Regions from separate parts of the Bradyrhizobium sp. SZCCHNRI2009 genome, predicted to be linked through region 1. Evidence: riboswitches for the same ligand, from Rfam matches in the RefSeq annotation. Region 1 holds a riboswitch; the other holds the start of a gene.
What was found. Region 1 has a riboswitch for cobalamin ahead of QX041_RS25815 (HupE/UreJ family protein). Riboswitches for the same ligand answer to the same signal wherever they lie in the genome.
Positions count from the first base shown of each region.

Region 2: linked by a shared signal. The riboswitch ahead of QX041_RS16650 (TonB-dependent receptor plug domain-containing protein) and the one ahead of QX041_RS25815 (HupE/UreJ family protein) in region 1 are both predicted to bind cobalamin.

Region 1 is NZ_JAUEUH010000008.1:42,650-53,445, reverse strand. It holds gene QX041_RS25850 (histidine phosphatase family protein) at 1-79, shown strand, start outside; gene QX041_RS25845 (adenosylcobinamide-GDP ribazoletransferase) at 76-795, shown strand; gene cobD (threonine-phosphate decarboxylase CobD) at 792-1,823, opposite strand; gene cbiB (adenosylcobinamide-phosphate synthase CbiB) at 1,861-2,832, shown strand; gene QX041_RS25830 (cobyric acid synthase) at 2,819-4,312, opposite strand; gene cobO (cob(I)yrinic acid a,c-diamide adenosyltransferase) at 4,317-4,925, opposite strand; gene cobU (bifunctional adenosylcobinamide kinase/adenosylcobinamide-phosphate guanylyltransferase) at 4,942-5,478, opposite strand; cobalamin riboswitch at 5,513-5,706, shown strand; gene QX041_RS25815 (HupE/UreJ family protein) at 5,825-6,457, shown strand; gene QX041_RS25810 (DUF1636 domain-containing protein) at 6,461-6,856, shown strand; gene cobW (cobalamin biosynthesis protein CobW) at 6,877-7,914, shown strand; gene cobN (cobaltochelatase subunit CobN) at 7,924-10,796, shown strand, end outside.
Region 2 is NZ_JAUEUH010000004.1:323,760-334,555, reverse strand. It holds gene QX041_RS16665 (hypothetical protein) at 1-122, opposite strand, end outside; gene QX041_RS16660 (SDR family oxidoreductase) at 122-979, opposite strand; gene QX041_RS16655 (DUF2336 domain-containing protein) at 1,522-2,634, shown strand; cobalamin riboswitch at 2,905-3,123, shown strand; gene QX041_RS16650 (TonB-dependent receptor plug domain-containing protein) at 3,234-5,294, shown strand; gene QX041_RS16645 (hypothetical protein) at 5,370-5,948, shown strand; gene ilvC (ketol-acid reductoisomerase) at 6,034-7,053, opposite strand; gene QX041_RS16635 (LysE family translocator) at 7,204-7,806, opposite strand; gene QX041_RS16630 (class I SAM-dependent methyltransferase) at 8,035-8,724, opposite strand; gene ilvN (acetolactate synthase small subunit) at 8,728-9,270, opposite strand; gene QX041_RS16620 (threonine dehydratase) at 9,485-10,468, opposite strand; gene QX041_RS16615 (acetolactate synthase 3 large subunit) at 10,695-10,796, opposite strand, start outside.

The DNA of each region.
Region 1 (10,796 bases):
TACGCGGATCACGCTCGAAGCCGGGCAGGGCGATGATGGTGTACCTTGGGGCGAAATCGTCGAGATCATCCAGCCATGATGCTTCGTGAATTCTGGATCGCATTGCAATTCCTGACACGGCTGCCGACACCGCGGGTCGCTGAGTTACGACCGGACGATCTGGCGCGGGCGTCGGTCTGGTTTCCGGCAGCCGGACTGGTGATTGGCGCCTGTCTGGCGCTGGTCGCCCGCCTTTTTCATGATGCCGATCCGTGGATCGTCGCGCTGACCGTGCTGGTCGCCTGGATCGGGATCACCGGCGCGCTGCATCTCGATGGGCTCGGCGACGTCGCCGACGCGTTCGGCGCCTCGCATGGCAAGCCGGAACGCTTCATCGCCGTGCTGGGCGATCCCCATGCCGGCAGCTTTGCCGTCGTCGCGATCAGCTTGCAGATCGCCGCCAAGCTGGTGCTGATCGCCGAGCTGGCGACGGGCCCGACGGCCTGGGCGCTGGTGCTGATCCCGGCCTGGGCACGCTGGGGGACTTTGATCTGCAATAAGACCCTGCTGTCGTTGAAGCCGGGGCTGGGGGCGAGCATCTCGAACAGCGTCGGCTGGAACGTCATCGTCGCCTGGGGCGGCGCACTCGCGATCGGCGCGCTGGCCGGCGCGGTGCCGACGCTGGTTGTGATTGGTCTCGTTCCGGCGGTCGCGTTCTACTGGCAATGGCGGCTCGGCGGCATCACCGGCGATTGCCATGGCGCCAGCATCGAGGTCACGGAAACGCTGCTGCTGGCCGCCTGCGTTCTCGGCTAGGACGCGCTGCCGAGCGCCTGCGCCAGCCGCTGCCAGCCTGTCTCATGGCCCGGCAGGCCGAAGCGCAGCCAGCTTGTTTGAGCCGGAAAACGCCGGACATGGATGCCATGGCGGGCGAGCCGCTCGGCAATGTCAGGCGCGCTCGGCGATGTGATCAGTCTGAACAGCGGCGTGCCGCCGAGGACCGCGCAGCCGGCCTTGCTCAGAAGATCGTCAATGCGCGAACAATCCTTCGCGAGACGGGCGCGTGTCTGGTGCAACCAGTTTTCATCCGCCAACGCCGTCGTTCCGATCGCGAGCGCCGGTCCGGACACGGCCCAAGGCCCGAGCGCATCACGGAGTTGCCGTACAATGTCGACGGAGCCGATCGCGAAACCGAGGCGGACGCCGGCAAGGCCGTAGACCTTGCCGAACGAGCGCAGCACGATCGTCGCCGGCGGCAGGTCGGCTGCCAGGCTGGCATCGGCGGGATAAAGATCGATGAATGCTTCGTCGACGATCAGCAGACCATCGCGCCGGCGCAGCCCCGCTGCGATGCTGATCAGTGCGTCGCGCGGCAGCAGGCGGCCGGTCGGATTGTTGGGATTCACGACCACGGCGACATCGGCGCCAGCGTGCGCATCGAGATCATCGACCAGACTGACGCGATGACCGCAACGGCGCCAGCACAGCGCATGCTCCTCATAGGTCGGCGCGAGCACGGCGACGGTCGCGGGTGGGCGCAGTCTGGGCAGGATCTGCAAGAGCGCCTGCGTGCCGGGCGCGGCAACGATCATGTCGGGCTCTGCCACGCCATGGCGAGCCGCGGCCGCTGCGCGTAAAGCGTCATTCTCGTATTTGCCAGGCAGACGCGCCCAGCTCTCAGCCGGGATCGCCGGCACGGGATAGGGGATCGGGTTGATTCCGGTTGACAGATCGATCCACGGCTGTGGCGCATCCGGATAGCGACGGCTGATCGCAGCGAGATCGCCGCCGTGAAGGATCGCTTCCGGCTCGTCCGCGCGCATGCTAGTCGCTCTGTCGTCCATCTCTTTCCTTTACATGTCTTTCCTTCAGCGGAGATCGATGTTCGTCTCTCTCGCGCTCACGGCGCTCCTCGTCGAGGCGGCGGTCGGTTATCCCCAGGTCCTGGTGCAGCGGATCGGTCATCCCGTGATGTGGGTGGGCGCGCTGATAGCATGGGGGGACCGCCGCTGGAACAGGGCAGCAGACGGCTTTGCCGCACGACGCGCGCGCGGCATGGCGCTCGTGTGCCTGCTCGTCGCGGGGATGATGGCCACCGGTCTCGCCGCAACATGGGTCATGCAGGCGCTCGTCGGCGAACCGGTCGCAACCATCATCCTTGGTGTGGCGGCAAGCAGCCTGCTGGCCCAGCGCAGTCTCGACACGCATGTCGCCGCGGTTGCAGAGGGACTGGGGCAGGAGGGGCTCGAGGGCGGCCGCAGAGCCGTCTCGATGATAGTCGGCCGCGATCCCGATCGGCTGGATGAGGCCGGCGTCGCGCGGGCCGCGGTCGAGAGCCTGGCAGAAAACTTCTCCGATGGCGTCGTCGCGCCCGTGTTCTGGCTCGTCGTCGGCGGGCTGCCGGGCATCCTGATCTACAAGGCTCTCAACACCGCCGACAGCATGATCGGTCATCTCTCGGACCGTCACCGCGCGTTCGGCTGGGCGGCGGCGCGGCTCGACGATCTCGTCAATCTGCCGGCCTCGCGCCTGTCCGCGCTGTGGATCGCAGCCGCCGCGGCCTGCATCCCGAGCGCCTCGGCTTCGGCCGCGGTGCGAGCCGTCGCACGCGATGCGTCGAAGCACCGTTCGCCCAACGCCGGCTGGCCGGAAGCGGCGATGGCCGGTGCGCTCGGACTGCGCTTGGCGGGGCCGCGCGTCTATCACGGTCATCTCGTCACCGATGCCTGGATGGGCGACGGGCGCGCCGATCTCGACGCGTCCGACATCCGGCAGGCCTTGCGGCTGTATCGGCTGGCCTGTCTGGTTCAAGCCCTGGTCGTCGCAGGGCTCGTCCTGGTCAGGATCCTGTAGCCGCCACGGGCGGCGCGGGCTTGCTCGCCAATGCCAGGATACGGTCAACGTCGACGTAGCGCTCTAGATGCGCCGCGAGTGCATCCAACGTCGTGTCCACATCGATCTCATAGGAGAGGCCGCTGGTCGTCGCGCCGAGGCCGCGCAGCCAATGGCTGCGCAGGCCGTCGTCGGCGAACAGGCCATGCACGTAGCAGCCGGCTACCAGGCCATCAGGCGCGATGGCGCCATCGCGCCGGCCATCGGAGAAGGTGAGGAAGGAGCGCTGTGTCGCCCGTCCCTCCGTGCGGCCGATGTGCATCTCGTAGCCGCGGAACGAGAGCTTATCGTGCGTCAGCGTGCCCTGGACCTCGCGTAACGCCTTGTCATCGGTCAGTGTCGTTTCGACGTCGAGCAGGCCAAGTCCCGCGACGGAACCAGCTGCACCCTCGTGCCCATCCGGATCGCTGATCACGCGCCCCAGCATCTGATAGCCGCCGCAGATGCCGAGCACGCGGCCGTCGCGGCGAAGATGCGCGCGGAGATCAATGTCCCAGCCGACTTCACGCAAGGCGGCGAGATCGGCGATCGTCGCCTTCGAGCCCGGCAGGATCACCATCGATGCGTCGCCGGGGATCGGCGTGCCAGGCCGCAAGAACTGCAGATCGATTCCATCTTCCAGCCGCAACGGATCGAACTCGTCGAAATTGGAGATGCGCGGATAGGCGAGGATGACGACCTTCGGTCGCTGTCCTCCCGATGATCCGCGTTCAGCCAGGCCAAGCGCGTCCTCCGCCGGCAGGCGGCGCGCATCCGGAAAATGTGGAATGAGCCCGAGCGACGTCCACCCCGTCCGCTGCGCGATCTCGTTCATGCCCGATGCAAACAAGGCGGGGTCGCCGCGGAACTTGTTGACGAGGAAACCCGCCACGCGTGCGGCATCGTCGGGCGCGATCACCGTCTTGGTGCCGACCACGCTCGCAATCACGCCGCCTCGATCGATGTCGCCGATCAGCACCACCGGAATCTGCGTCGCCTGCGCGAAACCCATGTTCGCGATGTCGCCGCCGCGCAGGTTGATCTCGGAGGCGGAACCTGCGCCTTCGACCAGCACGATGTCGGCATCCGCCGCGAGCTGATGGAAGCTGTCGAGCACGGCCGCCATCAGTTGCGGCTTCATCGCCTGATAGGCCGACGCCTTGGCGGTGCCGATGACGCGGCCCTGCACCACGACCTGCGACCCGATCTCGCTCTGCGGTTTCAGCAGCACCGGATTCATGTGCACGGTCATCGGCCGCCGCGCCGCGCGCGCCTGCAGCGCCTGGGCACGGCCGATCTCGCCGCCATCAGCGGTGACGGCGGCGTTGTTCGACATGTTCTGCGGCTTGAACGGCGCCACCTTGAGGCCGCGCAATGTCAGCGCGCGCGCGAGCCCGGCGACGATCAGCGATTTGCCGACGTCGGAGCCGGTGCCCTGGAACATGATGGCCCGCGCGCTCATGAGCTCAGTACTCGATGCCTTCCTGCGCCTTCACGCCGGCCGCGAAATGATGCTTCACGAGGTTCATCTCGGTGACGAGATCGGCGGCCTCGATCAGCTCCGGCTTGGCGTTGCGGCCGGTGACGACGACGTGCAGATCGGGACGGCGCGCTGCGAGCGTGGCGACGACGTCTGCGATATCAAGGTGATCGTAGCGCAGCGCGATGTTGAGCTCATCGAGGACGAGCATCCGGATCGACGGATCCGCCATCAGCTCCTTAGCCTTCGCCCAGGCGCGCTCGGCCGCGGCGACGTCGCGCGCACGATCCTGCGTCTCCCACGTAAAGCCTTCCCCGAGCGTGTGCCACGACACCTGATCGCCGAACTTCTCGATCGCCTTGCGCTCGCCGGTTTCCCACGCGCCTTTGCCGAACTGTACGACGCCGATGCGAAAGCCGCGGCCGAGTGCGCGCAGCATCAGGCCCCACGCCGCCGTCGATTTGCCCTTGCCCTTGCCGGTGTGAACGATCAGCAGGCCCTTCTCCACGGTTTTGGAGGCGACCTCGGCATCCTGCACCGCCTTGCGGTTCTCCATCTTCGCCTTGTGGCGTGAATCGTCGGCGCTTCCGGTCATCGGCATTGTCTCCTCGTCACTTCAACGTCAGCGGCAGTCCCGCCGCCATCAGGATCACGCGATCCGCTAAGGCCGCGATGTCCTGGTTCAGTCGCCCCTGGGCATCGCGAAAGGCGCGCGCGAGCGCGTTGTCCGGCACGATGCCCAGTCCGACTTCGTTGGACACGGCCACGATCGGGCCATGCGCGTTCCTGAGCGCGTCGATCAGCTCGGCTGATCTTGCCGCCACGTTCATGTCGGCGAGCATCACGTTGCTGAGCCAGAGCGTCAGGCAATCGATCAGCATCGGTACGCCCGATTCTCCACTTGACCGGACGAGGCCCGCGAGATCATGCGCCGTCTCCAGCGTCTGCCATCCCTCGGCGCGGCGCGCCTTGTGCTGGGCGATCCGGTCGGTCATTTCGGCGTCGAAGGCCTGCGCGGTCGCAACATAGGTCCAAGGCGCGGGAAGGGCGGTGACGAGGGCCTCGGCATGGCGGCTCTTGCCCGAGCGCGCACCGCCGAGCACCAGCGTCAGGCGCGGCAGGGCGGGATGCGGCGGGGCGGGGACCATGGGGACGATTCCGATTGACGGGCTTTGGTGCGACCCGTATCTAACAGATGACGGTTCTCCGAAAGGAGAGATTTAGGGAACACGGTGCGGGTTCTTGACCCAAAGCCGTGGCTGCCCCCGCAACTGTAATCGGCGAGTGTGAGGCCAAGACACCACTGGGAAACCGGGAAGGTGGCTTCATGCGGTGACCCGAGAGCCAGGAGACCTGCCGTCGACATTGCTGTTGGCCGACCCGTCGCGCGGGGAGTCGCGATGCTGGTTCTGATCCCGCCGGGATGGGCGGGGTGCCGTCGGATGCAGCGCATCGTCCGGTCCTCTGGGGAGCCGGCAAGCGACGGAGACGGCCATGAAGTTGACCCGTACCACGACCTTTGCAGCCGCGAGCCTGATGCTGCTCGCCACCGATCCCGCCTTCGCGCATCACATGATGGGTGGCAAACTGCCGCAGACGTTTGCGCAGGGGATGCTGTCCGGCCTCGGCCATCCTGTCATCGGAATCGACCATCTGGCGGCGATCGTGGGCGCGGGCATCGTTGCAGCGCTTCTGGGCCGCGGCTTCGCGCCGGTGCTCGCCTTCGCCACCGCGATGATCGCGGGCGTCGGCCTTCATGTGGCCAAGGCCAACATCCCGGCTGCCGAGCTGCTGGTCGGCCTGACCACCGTCGTGGTTGGGCTGGTGGTGGTGATGCGTGGCCGTTTCGGCGTGCTGCCCGTCGCCGGCCTGTTCGCCGTGACCGGCCTCGTCCATGGATATGCGCTGGGTGAATCGATCGTCGGGGCCGAGAACACCCCGCTCGGGGCCTATCTCGTCGGTCTGCTCGTGATCCAGACCATCATCGCCGCCGGCGCGTTCCTCGGCACCAGGCTGCTGTCGGCGAAGGCCAAGGCGGCTGCGCCGCTGGCGCTGCGGCTCGCGGGCGCTGCCATCGTGCTGGTGGGTGGGGTCGCCGCGGCGACGGCGGCCGGCGTGATCGGCTGATTGATGACCGCATCAGAGACTGATGAGACGACGCTGTTCGTCTGCGTCACTTGCCGTTCGCAGGCGACGGAAGCTACGCCGCCTGATCAGCCGCGGGCCGGAGCCCGTTTGCTCGCCGCGATCGAGACGTTGCCGACCGCGCAGCGCGCCGGTGTCACCGTTGTCGGTGTCGAGTGTCTGTCGAACTGCAATCGTGCGTGCACGGTTGCGGTGACGGCGCCGGGCAAATGGACCTATGTGCTCGGCGCCCTCGATCCGGATCTGCATGCGCGGGATGTGCTGACATTTGCGCAACTGCATCAGCGCCATGACGCCGGCCTGCCGGCCTGGCGCGAGCGTCCCGAATACATTCGCAAGAACACCGTCGCGCGCGTGCCTGCGCTGTCAGCGCCACGCTGAAAACGAGAGATCGTATCGCCATGACGAAGTCGTTCGCCAAGACGCCTTGCACCATCGTCACCGGTTTCCTCGGCGCCGGCAAGACCACGCTGGTGCGCAACCTGATCGAGACCGCGAACGGTCGCCGGCTCGCCATCATCGTCAACGAGTTCGGCGATGTCGGCATCGACGGCGACATCCTGAAGGGTTGCGGCGTGCCGGATTGTCCGGAGGATCGCATCGTCGAGCTGTCGAACGGCTGCCTGTGCTGCACCGTTGCCGATGATTTCGTCCCCGCGCTCAGGAGCCTGCTGGATCAGAAGGAGCCGCCTGAGCATATCGTGATCGAGACCTCGGGGCTGGCGCTGCCGAAGCCGCTGGTGCAGGCCTTCAACTGGCCCGAGATCGCGACGCGCGTCACCGTCGACGGCGTCGTTGCGGTCGTCGATGGTCCGGCGGTGGTCGCGGGACGCTTCGCCGATGATCCCGAAGCGCTCGCCGCGCAGCGCGCCACCGATGCGTCGCTCGATCACGACAATCCGCTGGAGGAGGTCTACGAGGACCAGCTGCTGTGCGCCGATCTCGTCGTGATGAACAAGAGCGACCTGATGAGCGAGGAGCAGCGCAAGGATGTCGCGGCCGAGATCGCGGCGAAGGTGCAGCGTGCCGTCAAGGTGATCGCGACGGAGCACGGCAGGCTGTCGGCTTCGGTGCTGCTCGGGCTCGGTGCCGCCGCGGAGGACGATCTCGCGGCCCGGCCGTCGCATCACGACAACGAGGCCGAGCACGATCACGACGATTTCGAGAGTTTCGTGCTCGACGTTCCGGCGCAGGCTTCGCCCGATGCGCTCGTCGACCGCATCGCGGCCGCCGTCGACGCGCATGATGTGTTACGGGTGAAAGGGTTCGTGGAAGTCGCCGGCAAGCCGCTGCGCCTCCTGGTGCAGGCCGTGGGCAGCCGCATCCAGCATCAGTTCGAGCGCCCGTGGCGCTCGGGCGAATCGCGGCAGGGGCGGCTGGTGATCATCGGCGAGCGCGGCCTCGATGCCGCTGCCATCCAGAGCCTGATCACAGGATAGGCGTTACCGATGCACCTGCTGGCGACGACGGGCGCGGATCTCGACGACCTCGAACAGGCCGTGGATCTTGCACAGTCGCCGGCCGAGATCGTCGTGCTGTCGTTCTCGGACACCGACCTGTCGGCGCTGGCCGAAGCCTGGACCGCGTCGTCAGATGAGCTGCCGAGCCTGCGCCTCGCCAGCTTGAAACGGCTGAAGCATCCGATGTCGGTCGATCTCTATGTCGACCGCGTCGTGCTGAGCGCGCGCGCCGTCGTCGTGCGCTGTCTCGGCGGGCTCGACTATTGGCGCTACGGGCTGGAGCGCATCGCATCGCTTTGTCGCAGCCGCCACATCCTGTTCGCGGCACTGCCGGGTGACGATCGCGCCGACGACAGGCTTGCTGAGCTCTCGACCTTGCCGCAGGACGCGACCTCGCGTCTCTACGGTTATCTGCACGAGGGCGGTGTCGGCAATGCGCGCGAGGCCCTGCGCTATCTCGCGACGCTGCTCGGGCGCGACGCGCAGTTTGCCGAACCGATCGCGATCGGTTCGATCGTCGGCTTCATGCCCGATCGCGGAGCCGTCGGCATCGATGATCTCTGCAGCCCTGATGATGCGCGGCCGAGCGCGCTGATCGTGTTCTACCGTGCGAGCCTGCTCGCTGCCGATACGGCCGGGATGGCTGAGCTGATGCGGGCGATCGAAGCCAAAGGGCTGGCGGCAGTCGCGGTCGCGGTGACCAGCCTGAAGGATCCCAATATCGGGGATGCACTGGCGCGACTCGTCCAGCGCCGGCGTCCTGCGATCATTTTGAACGCCACCGCGTTCTCGGCGCTGCGCGACGACGGCACCACGGTGCTCGACGTGGCCGATGCACCAGTTCTGCAAATCATCCAGGCGCAGAGCACGGAAGAGGCCTGGGCCTCGTCGGCGCGCGGACTGTCGCCGACGGACCTCGCGATGAATGTCGTGCTGCCGGAGCTCGACGGCCGGCTGTTGGCGCGCCCGATTGCGTTCAAGGGCGAGGCGCCGGCGGATGAGCGTCTGCAGTTCAGCGCGATGCGCTATGTGCCTCAACAGGACCGCATTGCTTACGTCGCGCAGCTGGCGGCGCGATGGGCGCAATTGCGGGGGCTGCCGGCCGGCGAGCGGCGCGTGGCGCTGGTGCTCTCCGATTATCCGTCGCGCGGCGGCCGCCGCGGCTACGCCGTCGGTCTCGACACCAGCGCAAGCGCAGCCGCCATTGCGCGGCTGTTGGCGGAGGCGGGGTACGACATCGGCCGTGTAGCGCCGACCACGGACGATATCGAAACGCTGCTGCGGGACGAGGCGGATGAGCTCGTGGTGCCGCTCGCGGCCTATCGGTGTGCTCTGGCGCCGTTGCCGGACGACCTGCAGCGTGCGCTACATGATATCTGGGGAGAGGCGGAAGCGGACCCCGCGTTCCGGGATGGCGCCTTCCATTTTCCGGTGCTGCGTGCGGGAAAACTCCTGATCTTGTTGCAACCGGATCGTGGCAGTCGCGCCGATCGCAAGTCCGGTTATCACGACACCAGCGTGCCGCCGCGGCACGCCTATGTCGCGCTCTATGCATATCTGCGAGAGGCCGAGCGGATCGATGCGCTGATCCATCTCGGTGCGCATGGCACGCTGGAATGGCTGCCGGGCAAGGCGCTGGCGCTGTCAAATGCCTGCTGGCCGGAGGCCGTGCTGGGCCCGCTGCCGGTGATCTACCCCTTCATCGTCAACAATCCCGGCGAAGCGATGCAGGCCAAGCGGCGGTTGTCGGCACTGACGCTCGGGCATCTGACGCCGCCGCTGTCGCAGGCCGGTCTGCACGGATCCCTGCTGGAGCTGGAGGGGCTGGTCGAGGAATATGCCGAGGCGGATGGCCTCGACAAACGCCGCCTGAAACTGCTCGAGGAGGAGATCGTCGCGCGGGCCTGGCAGGGCGGCCTAGCCGCCGATTGCGGGCTCGACCGTGCCATGACCGGACGCGAGGCGATCGCGCAGCTCGACGCGCAGCTCTGCGACATCAAGGAGCTCGCGGTGCGCGACCGCCTGCACGTGTTTGGGGAGGCGCCCGACACGGCGGCGACCGCCCTGCTGGCCGATGCGATCACGGCGGCGATGGGGCAGGCGGTGACGGTCGATCGCGCCGACATCGCCGCACGGATCGCCGCGAGCGCTGCGGCCGAGCGCAGCGCGTTGCTCGCCGCGCTCGATGGCCGGCGCGTTGCTGCCGGTCCCGCCGGAGCGCCGAGCCGCGGCCGTCTCGACGTGCTGCCCACGGGCCGCAATCTGACCGCGATCGATCCGCGCGCGATCCCGACCCGGACCGCGGCCCTGGTCGGCGTACGCGCGGCTGATGAGGTGATCCGGCGCTATTTGCAGGATCATGGCGACTACCCGCGCGCGCTCATGCTCGATCTCTGGGCGTCCGCATCGCTGCGCACGGGCGGCGACGATCTGGCCCAGGCCTTGGCTTATCTCGGCGTGCGGCCGCGCTGGGACCTCAACTCCAATCGGGTCACCGGCGTCGACGTGCTGCCGTTGGCGATGCTCGACCGCCCGCGCATCGATGCGACGCTGCGGATCTCGGGGCTGTTCCGCGACCTGTTCGAAGCGCAGATCGCGCTGTTTGATCTCGCCGTGCAGAAGGTGGCGTCACTCGACGAGGACGATGCCGACAATCCGCTGGCCGCGGCACGGCGGCGCGGCGAGAGCCTGGCGCGCGTGTTCGGCGGCGCACCCGGCAGCTACGGCGCCGTTGCCGCCGACCTCGCGCTCGGGATGGACTGGACGAGCCGGTCGCAGCTCGGCGAAGCGTATCTTGAGAGCACCGCTTACAGTTTCGGCGGAGCGCATGACGGCGTGTCGGCCTCCGACACGTTCCGCGC
Region 2 (10,796 bases), on a different contig from region 1:
ACGTCGAGCGCATGAACGGCCGGCACACGTGCCGTCTCGCAGCCCGGCTGCGCGCGAAGTTCCTCCTCGACCAGGCGGGTCAGCTCCGCCTGGGTCTTGCCGATGGTCGTCATCGCCGGCATCAGGGCCTGATCGCGGGCATCAGGCCGAGCCGCTTGGCGATGATGCGATCGACGGTCCGTTTCGGAAGCACCCGCACGATCCATTGCCTCATGGCATCGGGCGCGATCTCGTAGCGCACCTTGGGCGCCGGCAAGGTCAAGGCGTCGGCCACCCGCGCGGCGATGGTCTCGGCCGGCAGCCCGGACTGGCCGAGATGCAGCATGAAGGCGCGGATCTTCTGCAGCGCCGGGAAGAACGGCGAGGCCTGATACGGCGACAGGTCGACTTCGTCGGCCTTGGCCCAGATCGGCGTCTTCACCGCGCCCGGCGCGATGACGATGACGTCGATCCCGAACAGCATCAGCTCACGGCGCAGGCTCTCGGACAGCCCTTCGATCGCATGCTTGGAGGTCGAATAGGGCGCCATCAGCGGGTTGCCGTTGCGGCCCGCGACTGAGCCGATCATCACGATCCGGCCGCGCTCTCCCGTCATGGCTGGATCGGCCCCGAGCAGCGGCGCGAACGCCTGGGTCGCGATGACCGGGCCGATGACGTTGACCTCCATCTGATGGCGGAACTGCGCGATCGGCAGCTCCGTCACGGGACCGGCGACGGCGATGCCGGCATTGTTGACGAGACCGGCGAGCGTCTCGCCCTTGAGCGCCGCTCGCACCTCGCCGGCGGCCGCCTTCACCGCCGCCTCGTCGGTCACGTCGAACAGCAGCGGCATGAAGTTGGCGCCGAGCTCGCCGCGCAGACGGTCTGCGTCGGCCTGCTTGCGAACGCTGCCGAACACGCGAAAGCCGCGCGCGAGCAGGAGCTTCGAACAGGCGAACCCGATGCCGGTGGATGCGCCGGTGATGACGACGGATTTCATGGTGACCTCAACGATTTGCGCGGCGATTATCGCACGAGATGCGGCAGGATGCTGGCGCTGATTTTTCGCGCGAGGTCATCGCCCGCCGAGCCTGTCCCGGAACATCGGGTGACGCCACGCATCGCACGGCGCGTCGGCAAAATGGCCGCGGCAAGAATGGGATTTAAGTTTCAAGGCTTGGGAGGATGACAGCTGACGTGAGATCGAGGGCAGCGAGCAAATTGGATGAAGGAAGGTTTGTGACCTTATGGGATCATTAACCTTTCCGCTTCGCTGGCCTGTCGTCGCCGCGTCTGCGGGGAGGTCTTCGCACCTCGTTCCATCGCCTGTCCGGCGAATCTCCGGAAGACCGGGCTCCAGCCCGTCATCCCCCTATATGTATCGCCTTAATTTTCCGTATCCGTGTTTCTCCGGAGTACTACGCCTTCGGCCCCTAACGCATTGTTATCGCCCGTGCCGAAAACTGCTCAGGCCGAAAGCCTTGCAGCGGATCACAATCGCGTTGCTGTCGCTCCGGCAATCCGGGACAAACGAGCGCGATCGTGTCACAGCCAGAACAGCTTCCGCCTTCAGAAGACTCCATCATCACCGAACTCGAAGAGGCCGTCCGCAGCGGCACCTCGGCGAAGCGCGTCAACACGCTGCGCCAAGTCACCAACCTGTTCCTGCATGACGGCGAACGCCTCAGCGAGGACCAGATCAAGGTATTCGACAACGTGCTGTGCATGCTGGTCTCGCGGGTCGAGACCCGCGCGCGGGCCGAGCTCAGCAAGCATCTCGCGCCGGTCGACTACGCGCCCGTCGAATTGATCCAGCAGCTCGCCCGCGACGACGAGATCTCGGTGGCCGAGAACGTGCTGATGCACTCGAGCCGGCTCACCGAGCATACGCTGGTGGAGGTCGCGGCGACCAAGGGCCAGGATCACCTGATGGCGATCTCCAGCCGTCCGCATCTGACCGAGGCGGTGACCGACATCATCGTCGACCGCGGCGAGCGCCGGGTGATCCGCAAGCTCGCCAACAACCAGACCGCGCGCTTCTCCGAGTCCGGCTATTCCGGGATGATGGCGCATGCCGAGGACGACGACGAATTGTCCGAGATCATCGGGCTGCGCGTCGACCTGCCCACCAAGCACCTGCGCGACCTCCTGCGCCGCGCGACCGAAGCCGTGCGCGCCAGGCTGATGGCCTCGGCGCCGCCGGCGTTGCAACAGGAGATCAAGAAGATCCTCAAGGCGATCGCCGACGTTGCGCGCAGCGACGGCGGCCTGGTCGGGCGCGACTTCACGCTTGCCGAAGAGGCCGTCAAGCGCATGAAGGGGCTGAACGAGCTCAACGATGCCGCCATCGCCTTTTTCGCCGAGACCCGCCGCTTCGGCGAGGTTTCCGCCGCACTCGGCCTGCTCAACAACGTCCCGACCGAGATGATGGCCAAGGTGCTCGAAGGCCCGCGCACCGACATCGTGCTGATCCCTTGCCGTGCCGCCGGGCTGGCCTGGTCGGTGGTGGCGAAAATCCTGACCCACCGGCCGATCAAGCACGCCATCGACAGCGACACGCTCAAGCTCGCGGAACGCGACTACGGCCGCCTGTCGCTCGACACCGCCCAGCGCACGCTGCGATTCTGGATGGTGCACAACAAGGTCGAGAAGTGAGCGGGTGCTCACAAGACGCAATCCTCATCAGCAACGACTCGCGCTCCGCTGTCGTCCCTGCGAACGCAGGGACCCATACCGCGTGATGTGAATTGGCGGAAAATGTCTTGTCGTCGTCCTTCGCCACACGACCGCCGGTGGCTATGGGTCCCTGCGTTCGCAGGGACGACGGCTATGGTTGTCGCAGGCGGCCGGGCATCACCAAGCCGACCGGCCAGCGTTATCGCCAGGAGATCGCCGGGCGCCGGATTGACTTTGGTGCGCCCGCACTCCTACGGTGATCGCGACGGTGCCCCTCGACCGGGGCTCAAAAGGGAATGCGGTGCCGGATGCGTCTCGCAAGGGACGTGACCGAAGGCCGCAGCTGCCCCCGCAACTGTAAGCGGCGAATCTCGCGTCAAAGGCCACTGGGAAATCTCGGTCCCGGGAAGGCGACGTGGAGGTGACGACCCGCGAGCCAGGAGACCTGCCGTCAGCCGTGGTCACACGCGAGGATGCCGGTCGGGGCGTTATTGGCATCGTTTTCAGGCAGGCCTGCAAAGGGCTGCATGAGACCTCGTTCGCGGTGACGTGCCACTGACGTCATGCCGAGGTCCCTCGTGTCTCCCGTTCCCCATGCCAGGCGCAGTCGCGCCCTTCTGTCGTCGTTCTGCGTCCTCTCGTCATTCGCCCTGCTCGGCCCCTCGCCCACAGCAGCGCAGCAATCCGCCTCCCCCGACCTTCTGCCCCCGGTTGAGGTCGACCCGCCGCGCGAGCCGATCGCTCAGAAACCAGCCATCCCCCGCAGAACCGGCAACGCCGCGCATCAGCAGGTGCCGGCGGCAAAGCCGGCCGCGCCAGCCGGAACCCCTGTCGCCGTCAGCCCGACCGGCGTCGTCACGCCAGTGGCCCACGTCGCGAATGCGATCACCGTGATGACCGACAAGGACATCGCCGGGCAGCAGGCCCGCACGGTGCCGGACATCCTGAGCACGATCCCCGGATTGAACGTGGTGCAGGCCGGCGGCCCGGGCGGCCAGACCAACGTCTTCATGCGCGGCACCAACGCCAATCACACCAAGCTCTTCATCGACGGCATCGACGTCGGCGATGTCACCAACGGCAATGGCGCGTTCGATTTCGCGCATCTGCTCGCCGCCGACATCCAGCAGTTCGAGGTGCTGCGCGGGCCGCAGAGCGGGCTCTACGGCTCGGATGCGATCGGCGGGGTGATCTCGGTGATCACGCGCAAGGGCGAGGGCCCGGCGCGCGCGACCGCCTCGGTCGAGAGCGGCTCGTTCAAGACCTTCAACCAGTCAGCCGGCGTCAGCGGCTCACAAAACAATATCAACTACGCGATCAATGTCGCGCATCTGCACGCCGGCGACGTTCCGGTGACCCCGTGGCAGCTGCTGCCTGCGGGGCAGAAGGCCATCGGCAATGCCTACGACAACGTCACCGCCTCGGCCAAGCTGGGCGTCGACCTCAACGAGGCCTGGACGCTGAACTCGGTGATTCGATACACCGACGCGACGCTGCTGTTCACCGGCGACAGCGGCTTTCCGAGCTTTCCCGACGCTATCAGGAGCAACCACACCGTCCACCAGCTTGCGACACGCCAGGAAGCCGTGTGGTCGCTGCTCGGCGGCCGCATCCGGAACTACTTCGGCGTCAACTATGTGAACGACCGGTCGTCCGACCTGACGGCTGGCAACCCGGTGGCGGCGGTCGCGACCGGCGAGCGCATCAAGTATGACTGGCACGCGGTGACCGAGCTGGCGCCGCATAACAATCTCGTCGTCGGCCTGGAGCCGCAGACCGAGCGGCTGAAGACCGCCGACCTCTCGGCCGAGAATGGCAACAAGGCCGGCTTCGTCGAGCTGCAGACCGAGTTCGTGAAGCGCTGGTTCGTGGTGGCGAGCCTGCGCAACGACGTCAACGACCAGTTCGGCGACCATGGCACCTACCGGATCGCGCCGGCGGTGATCCTGCCGGTGACCGAGACCAAGCTGAAGGCGAGCTACGGCACCGGCTTCAAGGCACCGACCCTGAGCCAGTTGCACCAGGATTTTCCGGCGTTCAACTTCTTCGCCAATCCCAACCTCCGGCCGGAGCAGAGCACCGGCTACGACGCCGGCTTCGAGCAGCCGCTGTTCGACGATCGTCTCCGCTTCGGCGCGACCTACTTCCACAACAGCATCACCGACTTGATCAATTTCAACGCGACCTTCACCTCCTACGCCAATGTCGGCCTCGCCACCACCGAAGGCACCGAGAGCTTCGTGACCGCTGATCTCACCGACCGGATCTCGCTGCGTGCGGACTACACGTTCACCCGCGCGGTCGATGCGGCCACCGGCCTGCAGCTGTTGCGGCGGCCGAAGGAGAAATGGAGCGCCACCGCGACATGGGCGCCGATCGATGCGCTGACGCTGTCAGCGACGCTGCTGCACATCGGCGACTGGCTCGACGTCAGCCGCGACGGCATGACCACCGGCCTCGTCGCGCCCGGCTATACGGTCGTCAACCTGCGCAGCGACTACGCGCTGTCCGATCAGGTCAAGCTGTTCGGCCGGATCGACAACCTCTTCAACCATCACTACCAGAACCCGACCGGATTCCTCGCGCCGGGCTTCGGCGTGTTCGGCGGCATCCGGGTGGCGAGCTTCGGCGTGCAGTGACGCCGCCGACCAACCTCCCGGCGGCTGACAGAAGCTGCCGAAATGGACTACAATCGCAACAGAAGGAGATGTTCCATGACTCTCGACGTCCTCGCCCGGTCTGGTACCGAGGCTCGCCTCGCGCCCGTTCCGCAACGGCATGCCGCTGCGTTCTGCTTCGCGCTGCTGACAGGGGCCTGCGCGCTGGCGAGCTTCGTGTTCGCCTGCGCGACGCCGTTTGCGGCCTTCGCCGTGATCGCCGCCGCCATGCTGCCGCTGCGCGCGGCGCTGCCGGTGATGCTCGGCGCCTGGCTGGTCAACCAGGGCATCGGCTTCGGCGCGCTGCACTATCCGGTCGATGCCAACACGCTGGCCTGGGGCGCCATGATCGGCGTGGCGGCGCTCAGCGCCACCGTTGTGGCCCGCATGGCCCTGGCGACCTTGCGCACAGCACCAGCGACGGTCGCGCTTGCCGTCGCGCTCCCCAGTGCCTACGCCGCCTATGAGCTGGTGCTGCTGGCCGCCACGCCCGCACTCGGCGGCGCCGCGAGCTTCGCGCTCCCGATCGTCGCCCGCCTCGGCCTGACCAGCGCCGCCTGGCTGGTCGGCCTCGTCGCCATCAGCGAGATCGTCCGCCTGCTGACGCCGGTGGCGTCGCGCCGCGCGGCGTCCTGAACGCGCCGGCGGACCTTCAACGACCCCAAACAAAAACGGCGGGCCTCTGCCCGCCGTTTTCATTTCTCGGTTTCGCCGCAAGACCTCAGTTCTTCGACTTGTCGACCAGCGCGCCCTTCTTGATCCAGGGCATCATGTCGCGCAGGCGGGCGCCGACTTCCTCGATCGGGTGCTGGGCAAGCTTGGCGCGGGTCGCCTTGAACGAGGTCTGGTTGACCTTGTTCTCCAGCATCCAGTCGCGCGCGAAGCGGCCTGACTGGATGTCGTCGAGCACGCGCTTCATCTCGGCCTTGGTTTCCGGCGTGATGATGCGCGGCCCGGTGACGTACTCGCCGTATTCGGCGGTGTTGGAGATCGAGTAGTTCATGTTGGCGATGCCGCCTTCATAGATCAGGTCGACGATCAGCTTGACCTCGTGCAGGCACTCGAAATAGGCCATCTCCGGCGCGTAGCCGGCCTCGGTCAGCGTCTCGTAGCCGGCCTTGATCAGCTCGACCAGGCCGCCGCACAGCACCGCCTGTTCGCCGAACAGGTCGGTCTCGCACTCTTCCTTGAACGTGGTCTCGATGATGCCGGCGCGGCCGCCGCCGATCGCCGAGGCGTAGGACAGGCCGAGGTCATGGGCATTGCCCGAGGAGTCCTTGGCGATCGCGATCAGGCAGGGCACGCCGCCGCCGCGCTGGTACTCCGAGCGGACGGTATGGCCGGGGCCCTTCGGCGCGATCATCAGCACGTCGAGATCGGCGCGCGGATCGAGCAGGTTGAAGTGGACGTTGAGGCCGTGCGCGAACACCAGCGCGGCGCCCTGCTTCATGTTGTCGTGCAGGTGCTCGCGGTAGATGTCGCCCTGCAGCTCGTCCGGGGTCAGCATCATCACGAGGTCGGCCCACTTCGCGGCCTCGGCGACTTCCATCACCTTGAAGCCGGCGCCTTCGGCCTTCTTGGCGGAGGCCGAGCCCTTGCGCAGCGCGATCGCGACGTCCTTGACGCCGGAATCCTTCAGGTTGAGCGCGTGGGCGTGGCCCTGGCTGCCATAGCCGACGATGACGACCTTCTTGCCCTTGATCAGGTTCAGATCGGCGTCGCGATCGTAGTAGACACGCATTGTCGTTTCCTCTTTGAGATGGCCGGAATTGGCTGGAAAGTCAGACGCTTGGGTGAGGCACGGGCGGCTGCGCCCGGACGAAATCCGGCCCGTGTCTAGAGCATTTTGGCCCTGCTTGGAAACCCCGATCTCGCATGGCGGCAGTCTCCCTCATGCGTCCATGAACACGGGATAGAGCGAGGCCAGGAGCAGCACCGCCATCAGGATGTTGAAGGCGCGGACCGCGCGCTCGGAGCTGAGCAGCGGCCGCAGCGCGGTGCCGAATAAGGTCCAGGTGATGGTCGAGGCGACCGCCATCACGAAGCTGATCGCGACCTGCAGCGCCACGTTGGCCGGAAAGCTGGCGATCGCGGCATAGGCGGTGATGGTGCTGATCACCATCACCCAGCCCTTGGCGTTGACCCATTGGAACAGCGCCGCGCCCCAGAACGACATCGGGCCGCGCGGCTTGGCGTCGTCAGGCTCGGCCGATCCTGACAAGGCGATGGCGACCGCGAGGTAGATCAGATAGGCCGCGCCGAGGTATTTCAGCACGTCCTGCAGCAGGGGATAGCGGATGAACACCGTCGCGAGGCCGAAGCCGACCGCGCCGACCATGAAGGCGAAGCCGAAGCTGACGCCCATCATGTGCGGCACCGTGCGGCGGAAGCCATGGGTCACGCCCGACGACAGCAGCATGATGTTGTTCGGCCCGGGCGTGAACGCCATCACGAAGGCGAAGGTGACAAAGGCGATGAGGAGCTGCTGGGACATCTAATGAGCTCCTGCCACACGACGACTTTTCAACCTCCCCTGGAGGGGGAGGGTCGCCCCACATCGTGCGAAGCAACGATGTGAGGCGGGGTGGGGTGATCTCTCCACGCGCGAGCTTTTGCGGCGGCCCACCCCACCCCGATCGCGCATTGCATGCGCGATCGACCCTCCCCCTCCAGGGGAGGGTGGCAGCGTGGCCACCTCACCGTCGTACAAGAACATCAGCGCCTAGCCCTGCCCCGCCGGCTTCTGCAGCACATACGTCGCGTGCATCGGCGCATGGTAGTCGGCGGAGACCGTGACGAAGCCAACCTCGGCCAGCATGCGCTCCATCACCCAGGCGAAGGTCGAGTTCTCGTCGCGCATGTGGGTGATGACGCTGTCGCGGGCGAGGTCGTGGTTCTTGATGTTGAAATCCGCCCACTGCTCGACCGAGCGCTCGGCGCCGTCGGGCATGCTGACATAGACGATGTCGCGCAGGAAGAACTGCGCGCCCGGCTTCAGCGCCGCGAAGATCCGCGCCAGCGCCACCGCCTTCCAGAAGTCCGGCAGATGATGCAGCGTGAACTCGCTGGCGATCAGGTCATACGAGTTCGGCTCATAGGCGAACGACAGCAGCCCCGCCGAATGCATCCGCACCGCGGTACGGCGGTCGCGGGTGTAGATCCGGGTCAGCGCCAGCATCGCCGGCGAGATGTCGATGGCGTCGACGACGGCGCCCAGCAGCGCCGCCTCGGTCGCCAGCACGCCGTTGCCGCAGCCGATGTCGGCCACCCGCCAGCCCGGCTTGACGCCGAGCATCTTCAGAGCAGCGCGCGCGCGCTCGTCGGCATCATCGCCCGAGCCGTAGATCGAGGCGACGGCATGATCGAGCCCGATCCGGTTGCGTTCGTTATAGTACCAGTCGCGCGCCAGCATGGCTCACATCCCTTCCGATCCCCGCCCGATCGCCGCAATGCCGGTCCTGGCGACTTCCACCAGGCCGAGCGGACGCATCAGATCGATGAATTGCGTGATCTTGTCGGTGTTGCCTGTGATCTCGAACACGAAGCTTTCCGTCGTGGCGTCGATCACCCGGGCGCGGAACGCATCCGCCAGCCGCAGCGCCTCGACCCGCGGCTCGCCGGTGCCGCGCACCTTGACCATCGCGAGTTCGCGCTCGATCGCGCGCTTGGTCAGCGTCATGTCGACGACGCGGTAGACCGGGATCATGCGGTCGAGCTGGTGCTTGATCTGCTGGATCACCATCGGCGTGCCGGTGGTGACGATGGTAATGCGCGACAGATGCTTCTGGCTCTCGGTCTCGGAGACGGTGAGGCTCTCGATGTTGTAGCCCCGGCCCGAGAACAGGCCGATGACGCGCGCGAGCACGCCCGGCTCGTTCTGCACCAGCACCGCCAGCGTGTGCGTCTCGTTCGGATCGTGACGGTCTTCGAGGAAATAGGCTGACGCTGGCTGGTTCATTGGTGTCCCCGTGATAGTTCAACCGTCATGGCCGGGCATAGCAGTCTGCCTTGCGCAGACTGCGTAAACTTGTCTGCGCTCCCAGCCCTCCACGTCGAGCGTCGAGCGCGCGGTTCGTGGATGCCTGGGCCTTCGCCGCGCCGAAGCGGCTTCGGCCGCGCAGGCGGGTCAAGCCCGGGCATGACGGCGGTGTTTGTGGCGAGTTGCGAGCTCCTCATGCGGCCCCCGCTTCGGCATGCGTGGCCGCCGGCAGCACCCAGCGCCTGAACAGGTCGAGATCGATGTTGCCGCCCGTGAGCACCAGGCCGACGCGCTTGCCGGCGAGCCTGCCCTTTTCCTGCAAGGCCGCCGCAAGCGGTGCCGCGCCGGCACCTTCGGCGAGATTGTGGGTGTCGGTCCAGAGAATGCGCACGGCCTCGGCGATCTCGGCGTCGCCGACCTGCACGATGCGCGAGGCGCCTTTCAGGATGATGGCGAGCGCATCCGCATCCGGGCTGCGCGTCGCGAGACCATCGGCATGGGTGTCGGCGCTGTTGGTCGTCACCACTGTCCGCGCGGCGAACGACAGCGCGTAGGACGGCGCCTCGGTCGACTGCACGCCGACGATCTCGGTCTTCAAGCCCAAGAGATCGCGCGCCAGGATGCAGCCGCAGATGCCGGAGCCCTGCCCGATCGAGACGTAGAGCACATCGAGGTCGGGCGCCGTGCGGAACAGCTCCAGCGCGTAGGTCGCGACGCCGCGCACGAGATCGCGATGGAACGACGGCACCATGTGCAGGCCGTCGCGCGCCGCATGGCGGCCGGCCTCCTCGCGCGCCTCTTGGAAGTCGCTGCCGTGCTCGATCAGCTCGGCGCCGAACGCCGCCATCGCGCGGTTCTTCTCGACCGAGTTGCCACGCGGCACGTAGATCGTCACCGGCAGGCCGTTGCGACGGCCGGCAAACGCGACGCTCTGCCCATGATTGCCGCGCGTCGCGGTGATCAGGCCGCGGACGTCCGGCCGCGTGCGCTTGAGGTTGTCGACATAGACCAGCCCGCCGCGCACCTTGAAGGCGCCGGCCGGCGTGTGGTTCTCGTGCTTGACGACGACCTCGGTCCCCAGCCGCTGCGCCAGCAGCGGCCACGCATGCGCCGCCGTCGCCGGCACCGCGGCGCCGACGATGGCATGGGCGGCCTCGAGCTCAGCGAGCGTGAACATGGGACCCCCTCGACGCATGGGCAGACTGCAGCCGCGCACGCAGGTGAGCTCCCTCGCCCCGCTTGCGGGGAGAGGGTTGGGGTGAGGGGGACTCTCCACGAGTCCGACTGCGTGGAGAGTCCCCCTCACCCGACGCTGCGCGTCGACCTCTCCCCGCAAGCGGGGAGAGGTGAAGAGCCACACTGCCGAGCGCGCGTGCCATCACTGCACCATCACCCTGTCGTCCTCACACCAGCGCCTTGCCGCCGGCGAACGCGGCGGCCGGGTCGGAGGCTTCGGCCGGCAGGATCATCTCGTTGTGCGCCTTGCCCGACGGGATCATCGGGAA